4 regions of the Pseudomonas sp. COR18 genome follow, and region 1 is predicted to be linked to each of the others. Evidence: predicted binding sites of a transcription regulator. Region 1 holds the regulator's gene; each other region holds the start of a gene.
What was found. Region 1 encodes sigma-54, which starts transcription at its own class of promoters, with help from an activator protein. Its sites were predicted from a motif close to ANTGGCATNNANNTTGCTNT; they were not measured.
Positions count from the first base shown of each region.

Region 2: the regulator sigma-54 is predicted to act here: its motif matches at 2,586-2,605, upstream of flgB (flagellar basal body rod protein FlgB).
Region 3: the regulator sigma-54 is predicted to act here: its motif matches at 1,825-1,844, upstream of nirB (nitrite reductase large subunit NirB).
Region 4: the regulator sigma-54 is predicted to act here: its motif matches at 2,140-2,159, upstream of glnK (P-II family nitrogen regulator).

Region 1 covers NZ_CP183808.1:3,682,230-3,687,162, reverse strand. Annotated here, with positions in the region: gene lptC (LPS export ABC transporter periplasmic protein LptC) at 1-223, shown strand, start outside; gene lptA (lipopolysaccharide transport periplasmic protein LptA) at 210-755, shown strand; gene lptB (LPS export ABC transporter ATP-binding protein) at 755-1,480, shown strand; gene ACM62G_RS17010 (RNA polymerase factor sigma-54) at 1,675-3,171, shown strand; gene hpf (ribosome hibernation-promoting factor, HPF/YfiA family) at 3,251-3,556, shown strand; gene ptsN (PTS IIA-like nitrogen regulatory protein PtsN) at 3,566-4,030, shown strand; gene rapZ (RNase adapter RapZ) at 4,033-4,890, shown strand; gene ACM62G_RS16990 (HPr family phosphocarrier protein) at 4,907-4,933, shown strand, end outside.
Region 2 covers NZ_CP183808.1:4,116,008-4,120,940, forward strand. Annotated here, with positions in the region: gene flgA (flagellar basal body P-ring formation chaperone FlgA) at 1-538, opposite strand, end outside; gene ACM62G_RS19015 (chemotaxis protein CheV) at 619-1,545, shown strand; gene cheR (protein-glutamate O-methyltransferase CheR) at 1,598-2,425, shown strand; gene flgB (flagellar basal body rod protein FlgB) at 2,665-3,072, shown strand; gene flgC (flagellar basal body rod protein FlgC) at 3,076-3,519, shown strand; gene ACM62G_RS19035 (flagellar hook assembly protein FlgD) at 3,535-4,275, shown strand; gene flgE (flagellar hook protein FlgE) at 4,308-4,933, shown strand, end outside.
Region 3 covers NZ_CP183808.1:5,917,482-5,922,414, reverse strand. Annotated here, with positions in the region: gene ACM62G_RS27205 (molybdopterin-dependent oxidoreductase) at 1-1,693, shown strand, start outside; gene nirB (nitrite reductase large subunit NirB) at 2,025-4,583, shown strand; gene nirD (nitrite reductase small subunit NirD) at 4,583-4,933, shown strand, end outside.
Region 4 covers NZ_CP183808.1:2,834,932-2,839,864, forward strand. Annotated here, with positions in the region: gene ACM62G_RS13010 (methyl-accepting chemotaxis protein) at 1-1,627, shown strand, start outside; gene ACM62G_RS13015 (accessory factor UbiK family protein) at 1,685-1,945, opposite strand; gene glnK (P-II family nitrogen regulator) at 2,352-2,690, shown strand; gene ACM62G_RS13025 (ammonium transporter) at 2,726-4,066, shown strand; gene ACM62G_RS13030 (secondary thiamine-phosphate synthase enzyme YjbQ) at 4,280-4,705, shown strand; gene sutA (transcriptional regulator SutA) at 4,808-4,933, shown strand, end outside.

The DNA of each region.
Region 1 (4,933 bases):
CGACTCGGTGCGGGTCGCGCGCACCGACGAAAAACAGCGCCATGTCATCATTACCACGACCCGGATGACAGTATTCCCACAGAAGCAATATGCGCAGACCGAGCAAGCCGTTAGAATCGACGGCCCCAACGGCGTGACCACGGGCAAGGGCATGAAAGCCTATCTGGAAGAAAGCAGGATGCACCTGCTATCGAACGTAAGAGGACAGTATGAGTCTCGTTAAAACCCTCCCTATTTTGCTCAGCCTGGGCGCAGCACTGGGAAGCGTGAGCGCCTGGGCTCTGCCGAACGACAGCGAGCAGCCCATCCGCATTCAAGCTGACGACGCTCAACTGGATGACAAGCAGGGCATCGCCACCTACAAGGGCGACGTCATCATCACTCAGGGTTCGATGATCGTTAAGGGCAACACCGTGACGCTCACCCGGACCAAGGACGGCGCCATCGACGTGGTGACCTCCGTGGGCAACCTGGCCTACTTCGAGCAGAAGCAGAAAGCCACCGACCCGCAGCCGGTCCGCGGCTACGGCAAGACCATCCAGTACCATGCCCAGCAGAACCGCATCGTCCTGATCGACCAGGCCAAGGTGGTCAACGAAGGCAACACCACCGAAGGCGAGAAGATCGTCTACGACACGGTGAAACAGGTGGCAACCGCCGGTCGCGCCAACGGCAGCCCGATCACCACGCCGCGCCAGCGCATCGACATGGTTATCCAGCCGAAAAAGAAAACTGACGAGCACAAGGCCCAGTAATGGCAATTCTGAAAGCCCAGCATCTGGCCAAGGCCTATAAAAGTCGCCAGGTCGTGCGTGACGTCAGCCTGTCGATCGAAAGCGGACAGATCGTCGGCCTGCTCGGCCCCAACGGTGCTGGCAAGACCACCTGTTTCTACATGATCGTCGGCCTGGTCCAGGCCGACCAGGGTCGCGTGCTGATCGACGACCAGGACGTCAGCCACCAGCCGATGCACGGCCGCGCCCGCGCCGGGATCGGCTATCTGCCCCAGGAAGCCTCGATTTTCCGCAAGCTGTCGGTGGCCGACAACATCATGGCGATCCTCGAGACCCGCAAGGACCTCGACAAGGCCGCCCGTCGCAAGGAGCTGGAAAGCCTGCTGCAGGAATTCCATATCAGCCACATCCGTGACAACCTCGGCATGAGCCTGTCCGGTGGTGAACGACGCCGCGTGGAAATCGCCCGTGCCCTGGCCACCGCGCCGAAGTTCATCCTGCTGGACGAACCGTTCGCCGGTGTCGACCCGATTTCCGTGGGCGACATCAAGCAGATCATCCATCACCTCAAGGCCAAGGGCATCGGTGTACTGATCACCGACCACAACGTCCGCGAGACCCTGGATATCTGTGAGACCGCCTATATCGTCAACGATGGACAACTGATCGCCGAAGGCGATTCGCAAACCATCCTGGCCAACGAACTGGTCAAGGAAGTCTATCTGGGCCACGAGTTCCGCCTGTAAGCATCGGGGAACCCAATACCCGCCTGAGCGCATGAGTTTTCGATAAGAACCACCGCTTTTTCCGGCTTTTTATTGTTACAGCGCTCTAGGCAAACACTCCGGTTTCGGGCATATAATTTGCTTATGTTTGGCGCTCCGGCGCCCTGTAGTGGATGGCGCATGCGCGCCGGCAAATAAGGTGTTAAGCCCCTGCCATGAAACCATCGCTAGTCCTTAAAATGGGCCAGCAGCTGACGATGACGCCGCAGCTGCAACAGGCCATCCGCCTGCTCCAATTGTCGACCCTGGATCTTCAGCAGGAAATCCAGGAAGCCCTGGAATCCAATCCGATGCTCGAACGCCAGGAAGAAGGCGACGACTTCGATAACAGCGATCCAATGGCCGACAAGGCCGAGCAGAACACCACGCCCGAAATCCCGGAAACCTCCTACCAGCAGGAAACCGCCCCCACCGTCGACAACATCGACGAAGGCGAGTGGAGCGAACGCATTCCCAACGAACTCCCGGTCGACACCGCCTGGGAGGACGTCTACCAGACCAGCGCCAGCAGCCTGCCCGGCAACGATGACGACGAGTGGGACTTCACCACCCGCACCTCGGCCGGCGAAAGCCTGCAAAGCCACCTGCTGTGGCAACTGAACCTGGCTCCGATGTCCGACACCGATCGCCTGATCGCCGTGACCCTGATCGACTGCATCAACAACCAGGGCTACCTGGACGAGACCCTCGAAGAGATTCTCGAAGCGTTCGACCCGGAGCTGGACATCGAACTCGACGAGATCGAGGCCGTCCTGCATCGCATCCAGCAGTTCGAGCCCGCCGGCATCGGCGCGCGCAACCTCGGCGAATGCCTGCTGCTGCAACTGCGCCAGCTGCCGGCCAAGACCCCCTGGCTGAACGAGGCCAAGCGCCTGGTCACCGATTTCATCGACCTGCTGGGCAGCCGCGACTACAGTCAGCTGATGCGGCGCATGAAACTCAAGGAAGACGAACTGCGCCAGGTCATCGAACTGGTACAGAGCCTCAACCCGCGCCCCGGCTCGCAGATCGAGTCGACCGAAGCCGAGTACGTGGTCCCCGACGTGATCGTGCGCAAGGACAACGAACGCTGGCTGGTGGAACTGAACCAGGAATCGGTGCCACGCCTGCGGGTCAACCCGCAGTATGCCGGCTTCGTCCGCCGTGCCGACACCAGTGCCGACAACACCTTCATGCGCAACCAGTTGCAGGAGGCGCGCTGGTTCATCAAGAGCCTGCAGAGCCGCAACGAGACACTGATGAAGGTCGCCACCCAGATCGTCGAGCATCAGCGCGGTTTCCTGGAGTACGGCGACGAGGCGATGAAGCCGCTGGTGCTGCACGACATCGCCGAAGCGGTGGGCATGCACGAGTCGACCATTTCCCGGGTCACCACCCAGAAATTCATGCATACCCCCCGCGGTATCTACGAACTGAAATACTTTTTCTCCAGCCACGTCAGCACTTCCGAAGGCGGCGAATGCTCGTCCACGGCGATCCGCGCAATCATCAAGAAACTGGTGGCGGCGGAAAATCAGAAAAAGCCGTTGAGTGACAGCAAGATCGCTGGTTTACTGGAGGCACAAGGCATTCAGGTCGCCCGTCGTACCGTCGCCAAGTACCGCGAGTCCCTCGGAATCGCGCCTTCCAGCGAACGGAAGCGGTTGATGTAACCGCCGGGCGTGCCACAGCGTTCCAGTGGCAAGCCATCAGGCTTGCCGCTTTATGCACTGGCAACGAAGGAGAAGCTGTATGCAAGTCAACATCAGTGGACACCAACTGGAAGTGACCGAACCACTGCGTGTCTATATCGGTGAAAAACTCGACCGATTGGAACGCCACTTCGACAAGATCACCAACGTACAGGTGACAATGGCCGTCGAGAAACTGAAGCAGAAAATCGAGGCCACTTTGCATATCCACGGCGGCGAGGTGGTTGCCAATGCAGAACATGACGACATGTATGCAGCAATCGACCTGCTGACCGACAAGCTCGACCGCCAACTGAAAAAGCACAAGGAAAAGAACCTGCACCTGCTCCAAGGTACGGGTCGTTAACATCCTCCCATGATTCGACTTGAAAATATCCTGACCCCCGGCCGTTCCCTGGTGAACGTGCCGGGCGGCAGTAAAAAGCGTGCACTCGAACAAATTGCCAACCTGATCAGCCGCGAAGTGCCCGATCTGGAGATGCAGGATGTCTACGAGAGCCTGATCGCCCGTGAAAAACTCGGCTCCACCGGCTTTGGCAATGGCATCGCCATCCCCCACTGCCGGCTCAAGGGCTGCGAAGCGCCCATCAGTGCCCTGATGCACCTGGACGCCCCTATCGATTTCGACGCCATCGACGGCGCCCCGGTCGACCTGCTGTTCGTGCTGCTGGTCCCGCAGGCTGCCACCGATGCGCACCTGGAACTGCTCCGGCAGATTGCCAGCATGCTGGACCGCAAGGAGGTGCGCGACCGCCTGCGTAGCGCACCAAGCAATGAAGCCCTGTATCAGGTTGTCCTGGACGTGCAGAACGGTCAGTAACCATGCGCTTGATCATCGTCAGCGGCCGCTCCGGCTCAGGTAAAAGCACCGCCCTCGACGTACTCGAGGACAGCGGCTATTACTGCATCGACAACCTGCCGGCCGGGTTGCTGCCGGAACTGGCCGAACGGGCGTTGATCCATACCGAGCTGGCGCAACCGCTGGTCGCCGTGTCCATCGACGCGCGCAACCTGCCCAGCCACCTGTCACGTTTCCCCGAACTGCTGGACGAAGTCCGCGGCCGACATATCCAGTGCGACGTGCTGTACCTGGATGCCGATGAGGAAACCCTGCTCAAGCGTTTCTCCGAGACCCGTCGACGCCACCCCCTGAGCAGCGCCAACCGCTCGCTGGCCGAAGCCATCCGCGACGAGAGCAACCTGCTGGGGCCGATTGCCGACCTGGCGGACCTCAAGGTCAACACCACCAATCTCAACCTCTATCAGTTGCGCGATACCATCAAGCTGCGGCTGCTGAACCAGCCGGAACCGGGCACCGCATTTCTGGTAGAATCGTTCGGCTTCAAGCGCGGCATGCCGGTGGACGCCGACCTGGTGTTCGACGTGCGCTGCCTGCCCAACCCGTATTGGAAACCGGAACTGCGCGAGCAGTCCGGGCTCGACCAGCCGGTAGCCGAATACCTCGCCGCACAGCCGGACGTCGAGGAGATGTTCCAGGACATTTCCAGCTACCTGCTCAAATGGTTGCCACGCTTCGCCGCCAGCAACCGTGCTTACGTCACCATTGCCATTGGCTGCACCGGCGGGCACCACCGCTCCGTCTACCTGACCGAGCGCCTGGGTCAGTTGTTGCAGCAGTCCCTGAAGAACGTCCAGGTCCGCCACCGCGACCTTAGCTGAAAGGATCACCATCGCGATGCCCGCTCTGGAAATCGAAATCATC
Region 2 (4,933 bases), 430 kb from region 1:
TGACCATTGGTCGGACAAGTTTCTGTCCGATGGCCTGGTCCGGTGACGTCAGGAAGCCCTGGTTGATCAGGCTGATATCCCGCTCGCGCAACGCCACGTCGCCTGGCTCGATGATCCCGGCGCGCTTGAGCGGACGGGTGGTCACCACCACATCGCGATACAATTTGACCTGGGCCGGGACGAACACGGTCCATGGCGAGCTGCCTTCGCAGCGGATTTTCACCGTGACCCGGCCGATCGGTGTCGCCGGGCTTTCCAGGCTGGCTGTCAATTCCTTGTCACAGGCGGCCATGCGCAGGCGCGGGTCCAGCTGGTTGACCTGGATCTCGTAGCGCCCTTCGGTTTGACTGGTGGCCAGATAGTCTTCTACCGTGAACTCAAGAAAGCCTTGGGTCACGCCGATAAGCTGATCAGGCAGGGTCGCCGATTCCGCAAGAGCAGGGTTGCTCGGGTTCAGGCAGCATAAAACGGACACCACCGCGAGCAATCTGCGGTACTGTGATGTCAGGCGTCGAAAAAATGTCGTTTGTGCTTTCATAACGGTATAAAAAGCAAGGCTCGTGCCGTTTGTTCCTGAGTGGGCGTCGGATGATGAGGCTTTGATCAGAGAGGGCAGTCATGGCTGGTGTGATGGATTCGGTGAACCAGCGTACGCAACTGGTGGGGCAGAATCGCCTTGAGCTGCTGTTGTTCCGTCTCGACGGCCAGCAGCTCTACGGGATCAACGTGTTCAAGGTGCGCGAGGTGCTGCAATGCCCCAAGCTGACCTTGATGCCCAAGTCCAATCCGGTGGTGTGCGGTGTGGCGAACATTCGTGGGGCTACCATCCCGATCCTCGATCTGGCGATGGCCACGGGGGCCGGTGCACTCAAGGATCAGAGTAATCCGTTCGTGATCATTACGGAGTACAACACCAAGACCCAGGGGTTTTTGGTGAAGTCGGTGGAGCGCATCGTCAACATGAACTGGGAAGAGATCCATCCGCCACCCAAGGGGACCGGGCGCGATCACTACCTGACGGCGGTGACGCGCATCGACAACCAGTTGGTGGAAATCATCGATGTGGAGAAGATCCTCGCCGAGGTTTCGCCCATGTCCGAATCGGTTTCCCTGGGCGTGGTGGATGTCGAGACGCAGACCAAGGCGGTGTCCTTGCGGGTGCTCACGGTCGACGACTCGTCGGTGGCGCGCAAGCAGGTCACGCGTTGCCTGCAGACGGTCGGCGTCGAGGTGGTGGCGCTGAACGACGGCCGGCAGGCGCTGGACTATCTGCGCAAGCTGGTCGAGGAGGGCAAGAAGCCGGAGGAGGAATTCCTGATGATGATCTCCGACATTGAAATGCCGGAAATGGACGGCTATACCCTCACTGCTGAGATTCGCAGCGATCCGCGGATGCAAAAGCTGCACATCACTCTGCATACTTCCCTGTCAGGGGTATTCAACCAGGCGATGGTGAAGAAGGTCGGTGCCGATGACTTCCTTGCCAAGTTCCGACCTGATGACCTGGCGGCCCGGGTGGTTGACCGGATCAAGGCTGCAGGATAACAGCCGGGGACCCGTGTCCCCGGCGGTACAGACGATTTAAGAGGCGGCATCATTGTCTACGGGTAATTTGGATTTCGAACAGTTCCGGGTCTTCCTGGAAAAGGCCTGTGGCATTCTGCTCGGTGAAAACAAGCAATATCTGGTTTCCAGCCGTCTCAACAAGCTGATGGAGCAGAATGGCATCAAATCCCTGGGCGAACTGGTCCAGAGGATCCAGAGCCAGCCACGCAGCGGCTTGCGTGAACAGGTGGTGGATGCCATGACGACCAACGAAACGCTGTGGTTTCGTGACACCTATCCGTTTGAGGTGCTCAAGAACAAGGTCTTACCGGAAGCGATCAAGGCCAGCCCTGGCCAGCGCCTGCGGATCTGGTCGGCTGCTTGTTCATCGGGGCAGGAGCCCTACTCGATCTCGATGTCGATCGACGAGTTCGAACGGACCAACATGGGCCAGTTGAAGGCCGGGGCGCAGATTGTCGCCACCGACCTGTCGAGCCTGATGCTGACCAACTGCAAGACCGGCGAGTACGACAGCCTGGCGATTGGCCGCGGCCTGTCGCCCGAGCGCCTGCAGCGCTACTTCGATGCCAAGGGGCCGGGTCGCTGGGCGGTCAAGGCGCCGATCCGCAACCGGGTCGAGTTCCGCTCGTTCAACCTGCTGGACAGCTATGCCAGCCTGGGCAAGTTCGACATCGTGTTTTGCCGCAACGTGCTGATCTACTTCTCCGCCGAGGTGAAGAAGGACATCCTGATGCGCATCCACGGCAGCCTCAAGCCGGGCGGTTACCTGTTCCTGGGGGCGTCCGAAGCCCTCAACGGCCTGCCGGACCACTACCAGATGGTGCAATGCAGTCCGGGCATCATCTACAAGGCCAAGTAGCCAATCGTTCAATACCCCCGGCGGGAGCTCAAAAGGCTCCCGCTTTTTTTTGCCGCCAGTCTTGCCGCTTTGCTGGCGCTCGGCGGAAATGCCTTGCCGCTTTTCTGGCATTGCCGGCGGCAGTTATCCGGCAAGGCCTTGATTTACGGGGCTTGAGGAAACTGGCATGAGGCTTGCTATAGCTCTGTCAACGAAAAACCTGTTCCGACGATCAGGTCAACTCTCGAAGGTTTCCCGACATGAGCATCAGTTTCGACAAAGCGCTCGGCATCCACGAACAGGCCCTGAGCTTCCGTGCCCAGCGTGCCGAAGTCCTGGCCAACAACATCGCCAACGCCGATACCCCGAACTACAAGGCCCGGGACATGGACTTTTCCTCCGTGCTCGCCGAGCAGAGCGAAAAGGCCAGGAATGGCACCTTCGCGCTCAACACCACCAACAGCCGCCATATCGAAGCCCAGGGGCTGAGCAATGGCGACGCGGCATTGCAGTACCGCACCCCGATGCAGCCGTCGATCGACCAGAACACCGTGGATGCGCAGATCGAGCAATCGAACTACGCGCAGAACGCGGTCGACTTCCAGGCCAGCTTCACCCTGCTCAACAGTAAATTCAAAGGGCTGGTATCGGCCCTGCGTGGAGAGTAAGCCATGTCCCTTGCCAGCGTTTTCAACATTGCCGGTAGCGGCATGAGTGCCCAGACCACTCGGCTGAACACCGTCGCCAGTAACATCGCCAACGCCGAGACCGTCTCGTCGAGCATCGACAAGACCTACCGGGCGCGCCACCCGGTGTTCGCCACCATGTTCCAGAACAGCCAGGCCGGCGGCAGCAACTCGCTGTTCGAGGACCAGAACGCCGCGGGCCAGGGCGTTCAGGTGCTGGGTGTGGTCGAGGACCAGAGCAACCTGGAAGCGCGCTACGAGCCGAACCATCCGGCGGCCGACGCCAAGGGGTATGTCTACTACCCGAACGTCAACGTCGTCGAGGAAATGGCCGACATGATCTCCGCCAGCCGTTCGTTCCAGACCAACGCGGAAATGATGAACACCGCCAAGACCATGATGCAGAAGGTCCTGACCCTCGGTCAGTGATAAGGGGCGACAGACATGAGCGTTACCGACTCCACCAGCACCTCTTCGACTCTGAACGACATTCTTGCGGCGTCCAACGCCAAACTGACGAACAAGACCAGTACCGACTCGCTGGGCAATGCCATCAGCAGCGCATCCGGGGGCCAGACCCTGGGCAAGGACGCGTTCCTGAAGCTGCTGGTGACCCAGCTGAAGAACCAGAACCCGCTGGACCCGCAGGACAACAGCGCCTTCGTTGCGCAGTTGGCCCAGTTCAGCAGCCTGGAAGGCATCACCACGCTCAACAGCAGCGTCAACAACATCGCCAGCGCGTTCCAGTCGTCCCAGGCGCTGCAGGCGTCGTCGCTGGTCGGTCGTTCGGTCATCGTGCCGACCGGCAAGGCGGTGGTCGATACCAGCAAGAGCTTTACCGGCACCGCGGTCGTTACCGGTGCCACCGACAAAACCACGCTCAAGATCAGCGACTCCACCGGGAAAGTGGTCCGTACCATCGACCTGGGGGCCCAGACCGCGGCCGGTAACGTGCCCTTCGTCTGGGATGGCAAGGATGACTCCGGGACCCTGTTGTCCAGTGGCACCTACAGCTTCAGTGCGACCGCCAACCTCAAGGGCTCTGCGGACTCGACGGCGCTGGTCACCAACCTGCCGGCCACTGTCAGCAGCGTGAGCCTGTCGCAGAACGGCGGTGAAATGATGCTCAACCTGGCGGGCGTGGGCAGTATCGCTCTGTCCAAAGTCCAGACCATTGGCCTGTAAGAGCCGACCAACGCGAAACAAAGGAGAGAAGCATGTCTTTTAATATCGGTTTGAGCGGTCTCAACGCGGCCCAGAAACAGCTCGACGTCACCGGCAACAACATTGCCAACGTCAACACCACCGGCTTCAAGTCGTCCCGTGCGGAATTCGAAGACGTCTATTCGGCGACCAAGCTCGGTGTATCGTCCAAGACCATCGGCAACGGTGTGCGCCTGGCCAACGTTTCGCAGAACTTCGGCAACGGTGGCATGAACGTCACCGGCAACGCGTTGGACCTCGGTATCCAGGGCAACGGCTTTTTCACCCTGAGCGACAACGGCTCGCTGATGTACACCCGCGCCGGTACCTTCAAGACCGACAAGGACGGCTACGTCACCAACTCCGATGGTACTGCGCGCCTGCAGGGCTTCGCTGCCGACTCCAATGGCAACATCATTCCGGGCGTGCTGACCGACCTGCGTATCGACGTGTCGAACCTGCCGCCACAGACCACCACCAAGATCGGTGCAACGATCAACCTGGACTCCAAGTCGGCGGTGATCGATCAGTCCGTCACGCCGTTCGATCCATCGAATACGGCCAGCTATACCAAGCCGTTCAGCTCCGACATCTACGACTCCCAAGGCAACAAGCACTCGCTGGACCAGTATGTGGTCAA
Region 3 (4,933 bases), 2.2 Mb from region 1:
GCTGCAACCGTCCAACCGACTGATTCTCGAAGGGCTCCTGGCCGGTCTGTTCGCCCGCCAGGAGCCGGCCCAGCCCCAGGTGCTGCCGGCAGTCACGAACGAACAGCCGCCCGTGCTGCTGCTCTGGTCGTCCCAGACCGGTACGGTGGAAGCATTCGCCAAGTCGGCCGCCGAGCGCCTGCGGGAGAAAGGCCATCGGGTGCGGCTGGCCTCGATGGACAGCATCCAGGCTCGGGAGCTGAGCCAGGCTGGCCGTGCGCTGCTGCTGACCAGCACCTTCGGTGACGGCGACCCGCCGGACAACGCCCATGGCCTGTGGCAGGCGCTGGAAGCCGACGATGCCCCGAGCCTGGCCCATCTGCGCTTTGCCGTGCTGGCCTTCGGTGACTCCAGCTACGATCAGTTCTGCGGCTTCGGCCGCAAGCTCGACGAGCGCCTGCACAGTCTCGGCGCACAGCGTCTGGCGGCCCGGGTCGACTGCGAGCCGGACTACCAGGAGCCGGCCAGCGCCTGGTTGGAACAGCTCGATTCGGCCCTCACCGACCAGCCTGTGGTGCTCGTCGGTGCCCCACGTTACAGCCGCCAGCAACCGTTTTCGGCCCGGCTCAAGCACAACCGTCTGCTCAGCGGCCCCGACGCGGGCAAGGAAACCCGGCAGTTCGTCTTCGACCTGGCTGACAGCGGCCTCGACTACCAGGCCGGCGATGCCCTCGGTGTCTGGCCCAGCCACTGCCCCGAACAGGTGGAACAACTGCGTGGCTGCCTGAGCGCGTGCAGCGCCGAGACGGTGGTGTTCCTCAAGGACCAGACGCCCATGCCGCTGGTCGACGCCCTGAGCCGCCATCTGGAGATCGGCCGGATCAGTCCGGCCTTGTTGCAACGGGTCTTTCAACGCTCGGGCAGCAGCCAGCTCAAGCGCCTGCTGGCCGATGAACACAAGACCGAGCTCAAGGACTGGCTGTGGGGCCGGCAACCGGCGGATCTGCTGCGCGAGCTGCAGGTCGAGCTGGGTGCGCAGGAACTGGTGGATTGCCTGAAACCGCTGCAACCGCGGCTGTATTCGATTTCCTCGAGCCCCAAGGCACATCCGGGCGAAGTGCACCTGACGGTTTCGACTGTCCGCTACGAGCACGCCGGGCAGGCGCGTTCCGGTTGCTGTTCGGGGTTCCTCGCCGACCGCGCCGAGGGCCTGGATGTGCCGATCTTCGTGCAGAAATCGGCGAACTTCCGCCCGCCAGCCGATCCTTCGGCGCCGATGATCATGGTCGGTCCGGGTACCGGCATTGCGCCGTTCCGGGCCTTTCTGCAGGAGCGCCAGGCGATCGGCGCAACGGGCAGGAACTGGCTGTTCTTCGGCGAGCAGCATGCCGCCAGTGACTTCTACTACCGCGAGGAACTGCAGGCATGGTGTGAACAGGGCCATCTGCAGCGGCTCGATACCGCGTTTTCCCGGGACCAGGCGCAGAAGATCTACGTGCAGCAGCGGATGATCGAGCAAGGCGCACAGTTGTGGGCCTGGCTGGAGGAAGGTGCGGGGTTCTATGTGTGCGGCGATGCCAGCCGCATGGCGCGGGATGTGGATGCGGCGCTCAGGCAGGTGGTACGCACCCATGGTGGGTTGGATGCGGATGCGGCACAGGCATATGTCCAGGCGTTGGCGGCGGACAAGCGTTATGTGCGGGATGTGTATTGAGCCGCATTCATCCGTGAAAGAGCCCTGGGGGGCGCCCCCATAGCTGGCAGCCGCCAAGCGGAACGCACCAACACAGGTCGAATTTATTCGGAAAATACCGACAAAGACCGAGTAAACCGTACAAACCGGCACTTGGCACACTCCCTGCTTTTATCCAGTCACTTTCTGCCATGAATGACCTGGCAGACCGTTCAGGTGGTCAACGGCGATCACACACAGAACAGGAATAAGACACCAGGCAAAGGCGCCTGGAGCTTCGGCTCCAGGCGTTTTTTTTTGCATTTTTTCTGGCTGCGCCAGTCCGTGACTGGCCGTGATCCGAGGAAGCTCCATGAACGCTATCGTAAATGTCGAACATCGCAGAAAACTGGTGATCGTGGGTAATGGCATGGTCGGCCACCACTGCGTCGAGCAGTTGATCGAGCGTGGCGCCCTGCATCAGTTCGAACTGCATGTCTATGGAGAGGAATGGCAACCGGCCTATGACCGCGTGCACCTGTCCGAATATTTCGCCGGCAAGGACGCCCAGGCCCTGGCCCTCGGCGAGCCCGGCTTGTACGAGCGTCACGGGGTCAGGCTGCACCTGGGCGTCGAAGTGCTGGAGATCGACCGCGACAGGCGCGAGATCGTCACCCGTTCAGGCCGCCAGCCCTACGACCAGTTGATCCTGGCCACCGGTTCCTATCCGTTCGTGCCGCCGATTCCCGGCTCCGAAGGCTCGGCGCGGCTGGTCTACCGCACCCTCGACGATCTCGACGCGATCCGCGCGGCCGCCGCCGAAGCACGCCGTGGCGTGGTGGTCGGCGGCGGCCTGCTGGGCCTGGAGGCGGCCAATGCGCTCAAGTCCCTAGGCCTGGAAGCCCATGTGGTCGAGTTCGCCCCGCGTCTGATGCCGGTGCAACTGGACGGCGATGGCGGTGCCGCCCTCAAGGCGCAGATCGAAGGCCTGGGCGTCGGTGTCCACCTCTCCCGTGCAACCAAGGAAATAGTCGCCGGCGAGCAGTACCGCTACCGGATGAATTTCGACGGCGGCGAATTTCTCGAAACCGACCTGATCGTCTTCTCCGCCGGGATTCGCCCCCGGGACCTGCTGGGCCGCAACAGCGGGCTGGAGATCGCGCCACGGGGCGGCATCGTCATCGACAGCCACTGCCAGACCAGCGACCCGGCCATCTCGGCCATCGGCGAATGCGCCGCCTGGAACGGCAGCGTGTTCGGCCTGGTCGCGCCGGGCTACAGCATGGCGCGCAATGTCGCCAGCCGCCTGGCCGGTGAAGCCGCGGACACCTTCAACGGTGCCGACATGTCGACCAAGCTCAAGCTGCTCGGCGTCGATGTCGGTTCGATCGGCGATGCCCACGGCGCCACCCCGGGCGCACGCAGCTATCGCTTCATCGACGAGGCCAACTCCGCCTACCGGCGCCTGGTGGTCGATGCCGAGGGCAAGAAGGTCATCGGTGCGGTACTGGTGGGCGACAACAGCTACTACGACACCCTGCTGCAATACGTACAGAACTCCATCGCCCTGCCCCAGGACCCGGCCAGCCTGATCCTGCCCATGAACGAAGGCACCCCGACCCTCGGTGCCGATGCCCTGCCCGCCACGGCGACCATCTGCTCCTGCCACAACGTCACCAAGGGCGCGATCTGCTGCGCGGTGGATGCCGGTTGCAGCGATCTGTCCGATCTCAAGGCGCAGACCAAAGCCGCCACCGGCTGCGGCGGCTGCAGCGCGCTGCTCAAGCAGGTCTTCGAGCACGAACTGGTGTCCCGCGGCGTGGCCGTCGACAAGAGCCTCTGCGAACACTTCGCCCATACCCGCCAGGAGCTCTACGCCCTGGTTAGGGTCGGTGGCATCGAGACCTTCGAGGAACTGCTCGCCCGTCACGGCAAGGGTCACACCGGCTGCGACATCTGCAAGCCGGCGGTGGGGTCGATCCTCGCTTCGTGCTGGAACCGGCCGATCATGGACAAGGCGCTGGTGCCGCTGCAGGACACCAACGACACCTTCATGGCCAACATGCAGAAGAACGGCACCTACTCGATCATCCCGCGGATCGCCGCCGGCGAAATCACTCCGGACAAGCTGATCGCCCTGGGTGTGGTGGCGAAGAAATATGACCTCTACACCAAGATCACCGGTGGCCAGCGCATCGACCTGTTCGGCGCACAACTGCACGAACTGCCAGAGATCTGGGGCGAACTGATCGATGCCGGCTTCGAGACCGGCCATGGCTATGGCAAGTCGCTGCGCACGGTGAAATCCTGCGTCGGCAGCACCTGGTGCCGTTACGGTGTGCAGGACAGCGTGGCCATGGCCCTGCTGTTGGAGAACCGCTACAAGGGCCTGCGCGCACCACACAAGTTCAAGCTGGCGGTGTCCGGCTGCACCCGCGAATGCGCCGAGGCCCAGAGCAAGGACATCGGCGTGATCGCCACCGAGAAAGGCTGGAACCTGTATGTCTGCGGCAACGGCGGCATGCGCCCACGCCACGCCGAGCTGTTCGCCACCGACCTGGATGATGAGACGCTGATCCGCTACGTCGACCGTTTCCTCATGTTCTACATCCGCACCGCCGACCGCCTGCAACGCACCTCGGTGTGGCGGGAAAACCTCGAGGGCGGCCTCGACTACCTCAAGGCGGTGATCATCGACGACAGCCTGGGCCTGGCCGCCGAGCTGGAGAACCAGTTGCAACGGGTGGTCGAGCGCTACGAATGCGAGTGGGCCAACGCGATCAGCGACCCGGAAAAACTCAAGCGCTTCCGCACCTTCGTCAACGACCGGCGCGGCGACCCGGACATCCATTTCGTCAAGGAACGTGCGCAGCGCCGGCCGGTGCGCGCCGATGAACTCAACCTGATTGCCGTACATGAGGAGGTGCTCTGATGGGCCAGTCAACCGCACAACACAGCATGGCCAACGATTTGCAGTGGCAGGCGGTCTGCCGCCGCGAAGACCTGGTGGAGAACTCCGGCGTGGTGGTCTGGTTCCACTGCGCCCAGGTCGCGCTGTTCTACCTGCCCGATGACACCCGGGGACGCACCCTGTATGCCATCGACAACCATGACCCGTTGTCCGGCGCCAATGTGATCGGCCGCGGCATCGTCGGCCATATCAAGGGCCAGCCGGTGATCGCCTCGCCGCTGTACAAGCAGCACTTCAACCTCGAGGACGGCAGTTGCCTGGAGTATCCGGAGCAGCAGTTGCGAGTCTGGCCAGTGCGCTGGGCCGGCGAT
Region 4 (4,933 bases), 850 kb from region 1:
CGATGCAAAGCTTTCGACCAAACTGATCTCCTCCTTTTTCCTGTGCGCGCTGATCACGCTCGCCGTGGGCATGCTTGGCATCAGTGGCGTTTCCGCACTGTCGGCGCGCCTGCAGGCGGTGTTCAGCAACAACCTGGTTTCGGTCGCCAACACCTCGCAGACCAAGACCAAGGCGGTCGGCCAGACCCGTGACATGTACCGGCTGTATGTCGCCACCGCGGGCAATGCCCCGCAGAGCGTCAAGGATGAGTTCCTGGCCTCGATGAAAGCCAATCAGTTGGCCAGCGAGCAGGCGTTCGCCGCCTACCGCAAGGGGCCGCTGGCCGAGGACGAGCGCATTGCCGGTGACCAGATGGCGCGCGACTGGCCGATCTACCAGGCGCTGGTGCAGCGCTATGTGGCGATGATGGCGGCGGGCGACCTGGAGAACGGCCGCGTCTTGCTGCTGGGTGACCTGCAGAAGGCCTACCGCAAGGTCATGGACCAGTTGACCATCATGATCGACTCCAACGATCGCCAGATCAGCGAGGACGCCAAGGCGGCGGCAGCCCAGGAGGCGACGGCCAGGGCGGTGCTGTACAGCGGTATCGGCATCGCCTTCATCGCGGCCGTGCTGCTGGGCTTTTTCATCAGCCGCCTGATCAGCCGGCCGATCGCCACTGCGGTCGACTGTGCCCAGCGCATCGCGGAGGGCGACCTGACCCAGCGCATCAGCAGCCACGGCCGCGACGAGGCCGGCCAGTTGCTCAAGGCCCTGGGCGACATGCAGGACAGCCTGAAGAACACCATCCAGCAGATCGCCAGCGCCGCCGACCAACTGGCGTCCGCCGCCGAGGAACTGACGGCGGTCACCGATGACGGCAGCCGGGCGCTGACCCGCCAGAATGACGAAATCCAACAGGCCGCCACCGCCGTCACGGAAATGACCTCGGCGGTCGAGGAAGTGGCGCGTAATGCCGTGTCGACTTCACAGGCTTCGCAGTCGACCAGTTCGCAGGCCAGCAGCGGGCGCGACCAGGCCCGCAGCGCGGTGCAGGCGATCAACAACGCGACCCGGGAAATCACCTCGTCCACCGGCCTGGTGAAGGACCTGGCGGTGCAGGTGCGCGATATAGGCCAGGTGCTGGACGTGATTCGTGGTATCGCCGAGCAGACCAACCTGCTGGCGCTCAACGCGGCCATCGAGGCGGCCCGCGCCGGTGAGCAGGGCCGCGGCTTTGCCGTGGTCGCCGATGAGGTGCGGGCCCTGGCAGCGCGGACCCAGGCGTCCACCGGCGAGATCGAGGCCATGATTCATGCGGTACAGGACCGGGCCGACAGCGCGGTCGAGGCCATGGGCAAGAGCCAGGCGCTGGTCACCGAGACCCAGGATCTGGCGCGGGCCACCGGTGAGGCGCTGGAACAGATTGCCGACGGCATCGCGCAGATCAACGGCCGCAACCTGGTGATCGCCACCGCGTCCGAGGAGCAGGCCCATGTGGCTCGCGAGGTGGATCGCAACCTGGTGAACATCCAGGATCTTTCGACCCAGACTGCCGCCGGGGCGAATCAGACCAACGCGTCGAGCCAGGAACTGTCGAACCTGGCGCTGTCCTTCAACTCGCTGGTCAGCCGTTTCCGGCTCTGATTCCACTGGGCCGTCCGGCCCGGTTTGTCGCCTGGCGCCATAACGGCGCCGGGTGCTTCATTCCTGGGTGGGCGCCAGCCGTGCTTCCAGTTCGGCGACCTTCGCCTCCAGGCTCTCCAGGCGCGCACGGGTGCGGGCCAGGACCACCATCTGGCTATCGAATTCTTCCCGGCTGACCAGGTCCAGCTTGCTGAAACCGCTCTGCAGCAGGGCCTTGAACTGGCTTTCGATTTCGTTGCGCGGCAGCGGGCTTTCGCCATTGAACAGGCGGGAGGCTTGACCGCTCAGGGCGTCGAGGAAGTCTTTGGGCGCGAGCATGATGTGGATTTCCGGATACAGGGTCGGCCCAGTGTACCACGCAGTGTCTATAGTGATTTTCGTGGGCGGCGGTGCACGCTTTTTGCGCAGGCCGCCGGGCGCCCGCGCACCGTTGTTGTGCGTGCCATTGGGGCGTGGCGCGGCTTTTCCCTGGCCATGAGGGGCAAGAGCTTGAAAATCATGGGTTTTGCAGAGATGGCAAGGTTTCTGCTTAGACACTCATGACCCATGCACTGATGCAGTCGCTGTGACCAGGCAGTGCGGCGGGCTCGGCCAATCGGCAACGGTTGGCTGACGTCGACGGGCTGATCAGGGCTGACGGCGCGTTACAAAGCCAGGCACTGCGCTTAGACTTGAGTCGGGTTTGTTTTCCTGGGGCAAGTCCACCAATTCGGGAGAGAGTTTCATGAAGCTAGTCACTGCCATCATCAAGCCGTTCAAATTGGACGATGTGCGCGAGTCGTTGTCCGAGATCGGCGTGCAGGGCATTACCGTCACTGAGGTCAAGGGCTTCGGTCGGCAGAAAGGCCACACCGAGCTGTATCGCGGCGCGGAATACGTGGTCGACTTCCTGCCCAAGGTGAAGATCGACGTCGCCATCGACGACAAGGATCTCGATCGGGTTATCGAGGCGATAACCAAGGCCGCCAACACCGGCAAGATCGGTGACGGCAAGATCTTCGTGGTCAATCTGGAACAGGCTATTCGCATCCGTACCGGCGAAACCGATACCGACGCCATTTAAGCCGCCCAAACCCCAACGCCCCAGGAGAAAACAATATGACTCTGCGTAAATTCGCAGGGCTAGGAGCCCTGTTGTCCCTAATAATGCCAGCCATGGCCATGGCGGCGGATCCTGCTCCCGCGCCCGTGCTCAATGCCGGTGACACCAGCTGGATGCTGACCTCCACAGCCCTCGTGCTGTTCATGACCATTCCGGGCCTGGCGCTGTTCTATGGCGGCATGGTGCGTTCGAAAAACATTCTTTCGGTGATGATGCAGTGCTTCGCCATCACCGGCCTGATCACCATCCTGTGGTTCATCTACGGCTACAGTCTGGCGTTCGACAGCACCGGGATGGAAGCCGGCGTGGTCAATTTCAATTCCTTCTTCGGCGGCATGAGCAAGGCGTTCCTGGCCGGTATCACGCCTGCCAGCATCACCGGTCCGGCGGCGTTGTTCCCCGAGGCCGTGTTCGTCACCTTCCAGATGACCTTCGCCATCATCACTCCGGCGCTGATCGTCGGTGCCTTCGCCGAGCGCATGAAATTCTCCGCGATGCTGATCTTCATGGGCGTCTGGTTCACTCTGGTCTATGCACCGATTGCGCACATGGTCTGGGGCGGCGCCGGTTCGCTGCTGGGCGACTGGGGCGTGCTGGACTTCGCTGGTGGCACCGTGGTGCACATCAACGCCGGTATCGCCGGTCTCGTGGCCTGCCTGGTGCTGGGCAAGCGCAAGGGCTACCCAACCACTCCGATGGCCCCGCATAACCTGGGCTACACCCTGATCGGCGCGGCCATGCTGTGGGTCGGCTGGTTCGGCTTCAACGCCGGTTCCGCTGCCGCGGCCAACGGTACCGCCGGCATGGCGATGCTGGTGACCCAGATCGCCACCGCCGCTGCCGCGCTGGGCTGGATGTTTGCCGAGTGGCTGACCCACGGCAAACCAAGCGCACTGGGTATCGCCTCGGGCGTGGTTGCCGGCCTGGTTGCCATTACGCCGGCTGCCGGCACCGTTGGCCCGATGGGGGCACTGATCATCGGCCTGGCCGCTGGCGTGGTGTGCTTCTTCTGCGCCACTTCGCTCAAGCGCAAGCTCGGTTACGACGATTCCCTGGACGCCTTCGGCGTGCACGGCATCGGCGGTATCCTCGGCGCGATCCTGACCGGTGTGTTCGCCGCTCCGTCGATGGGTGGCTTCAACGCCGCGACCACCGACGTGGCCGCTCAGGTCTGGGTACAGTGCAAGGGTGTCGGCTTCACCGTCATCTACACCGCGATCGTCACTTACGTGATCCTGAAAGTGCTGGATGTGGTGATGGGCCTGCGGGTGACCGACGAGGAAGAATCGGTCGGTCTCGACCTGGCACAACACAACGAGCGCGGCTATAACCTCTAAGCGCCTCAGAAAAAAAATGCCCGGCTTGCCGGGCATTTTTTTGTCCGGATTTTGTCCATGCGAAAAGGCCTGAAAGGATTTATCCAGAGGCATTGCGGACAAAACACCGGGCCCTGTTCCCATGGGGCAATGGCTTACAGCATGGCAGGCGTATTAGGCGCTTTGCTTTTTTCCTGAGCGCGCTAGAATGCGCGCCGATGGGCGGAGAACTGTATGTGGCAACAGACACTGATCACCTTGCGGGCCAAGCCCCGGGGTTTTCATTTGGTGACCGATGAGTTGCTCGCGGGCCTGCCTGAACTCAAGGCATGTCGGGTCGGTCTGTTGCACTTGTGGCTGCAGCATACCTCGGCCTCGTTGACCATCAACGAGAATGCCGATCCGGCGGTTCGTCGCGACTTCGAGCGTTTTTTCAATCGACTGGTCCCGCAAGGCGACCTCGACTATGAACACAACGACGAAGGTGCGGACGATTTGCCGGCGCACTTCAAGGCCAGTTTGCTAGGCTGTCAGCTGACTTTGCCGGTAACGGCGGGGCGGCTGGCGCTGGGTACCTGGCAAGGCGTCTATCTTGGCGAGCACCGCGATCATGGCGGTGCCCGTAAAGTCCTTGCCACCCTTCAGGGTGATGGGGCATAAGCCGCTGGACACCAGTGGATGTTGATTTTTTTCCGGCAGCCTTCGACAGTCGGCATAGCTGGGCTATAACTAATCTGCTTTTCGCAAGTCATGAGGTAGAACATGAGCGACGATGATCTGGAAAACGATGACCTCGAAGTAGGTGACGAAGACGAGAACGAAGAAGGCCTGGAAGCGTCTGCAGAAGACGTGGACGTTGCCGACGACGATGGCGGCGACGTTCCTGCT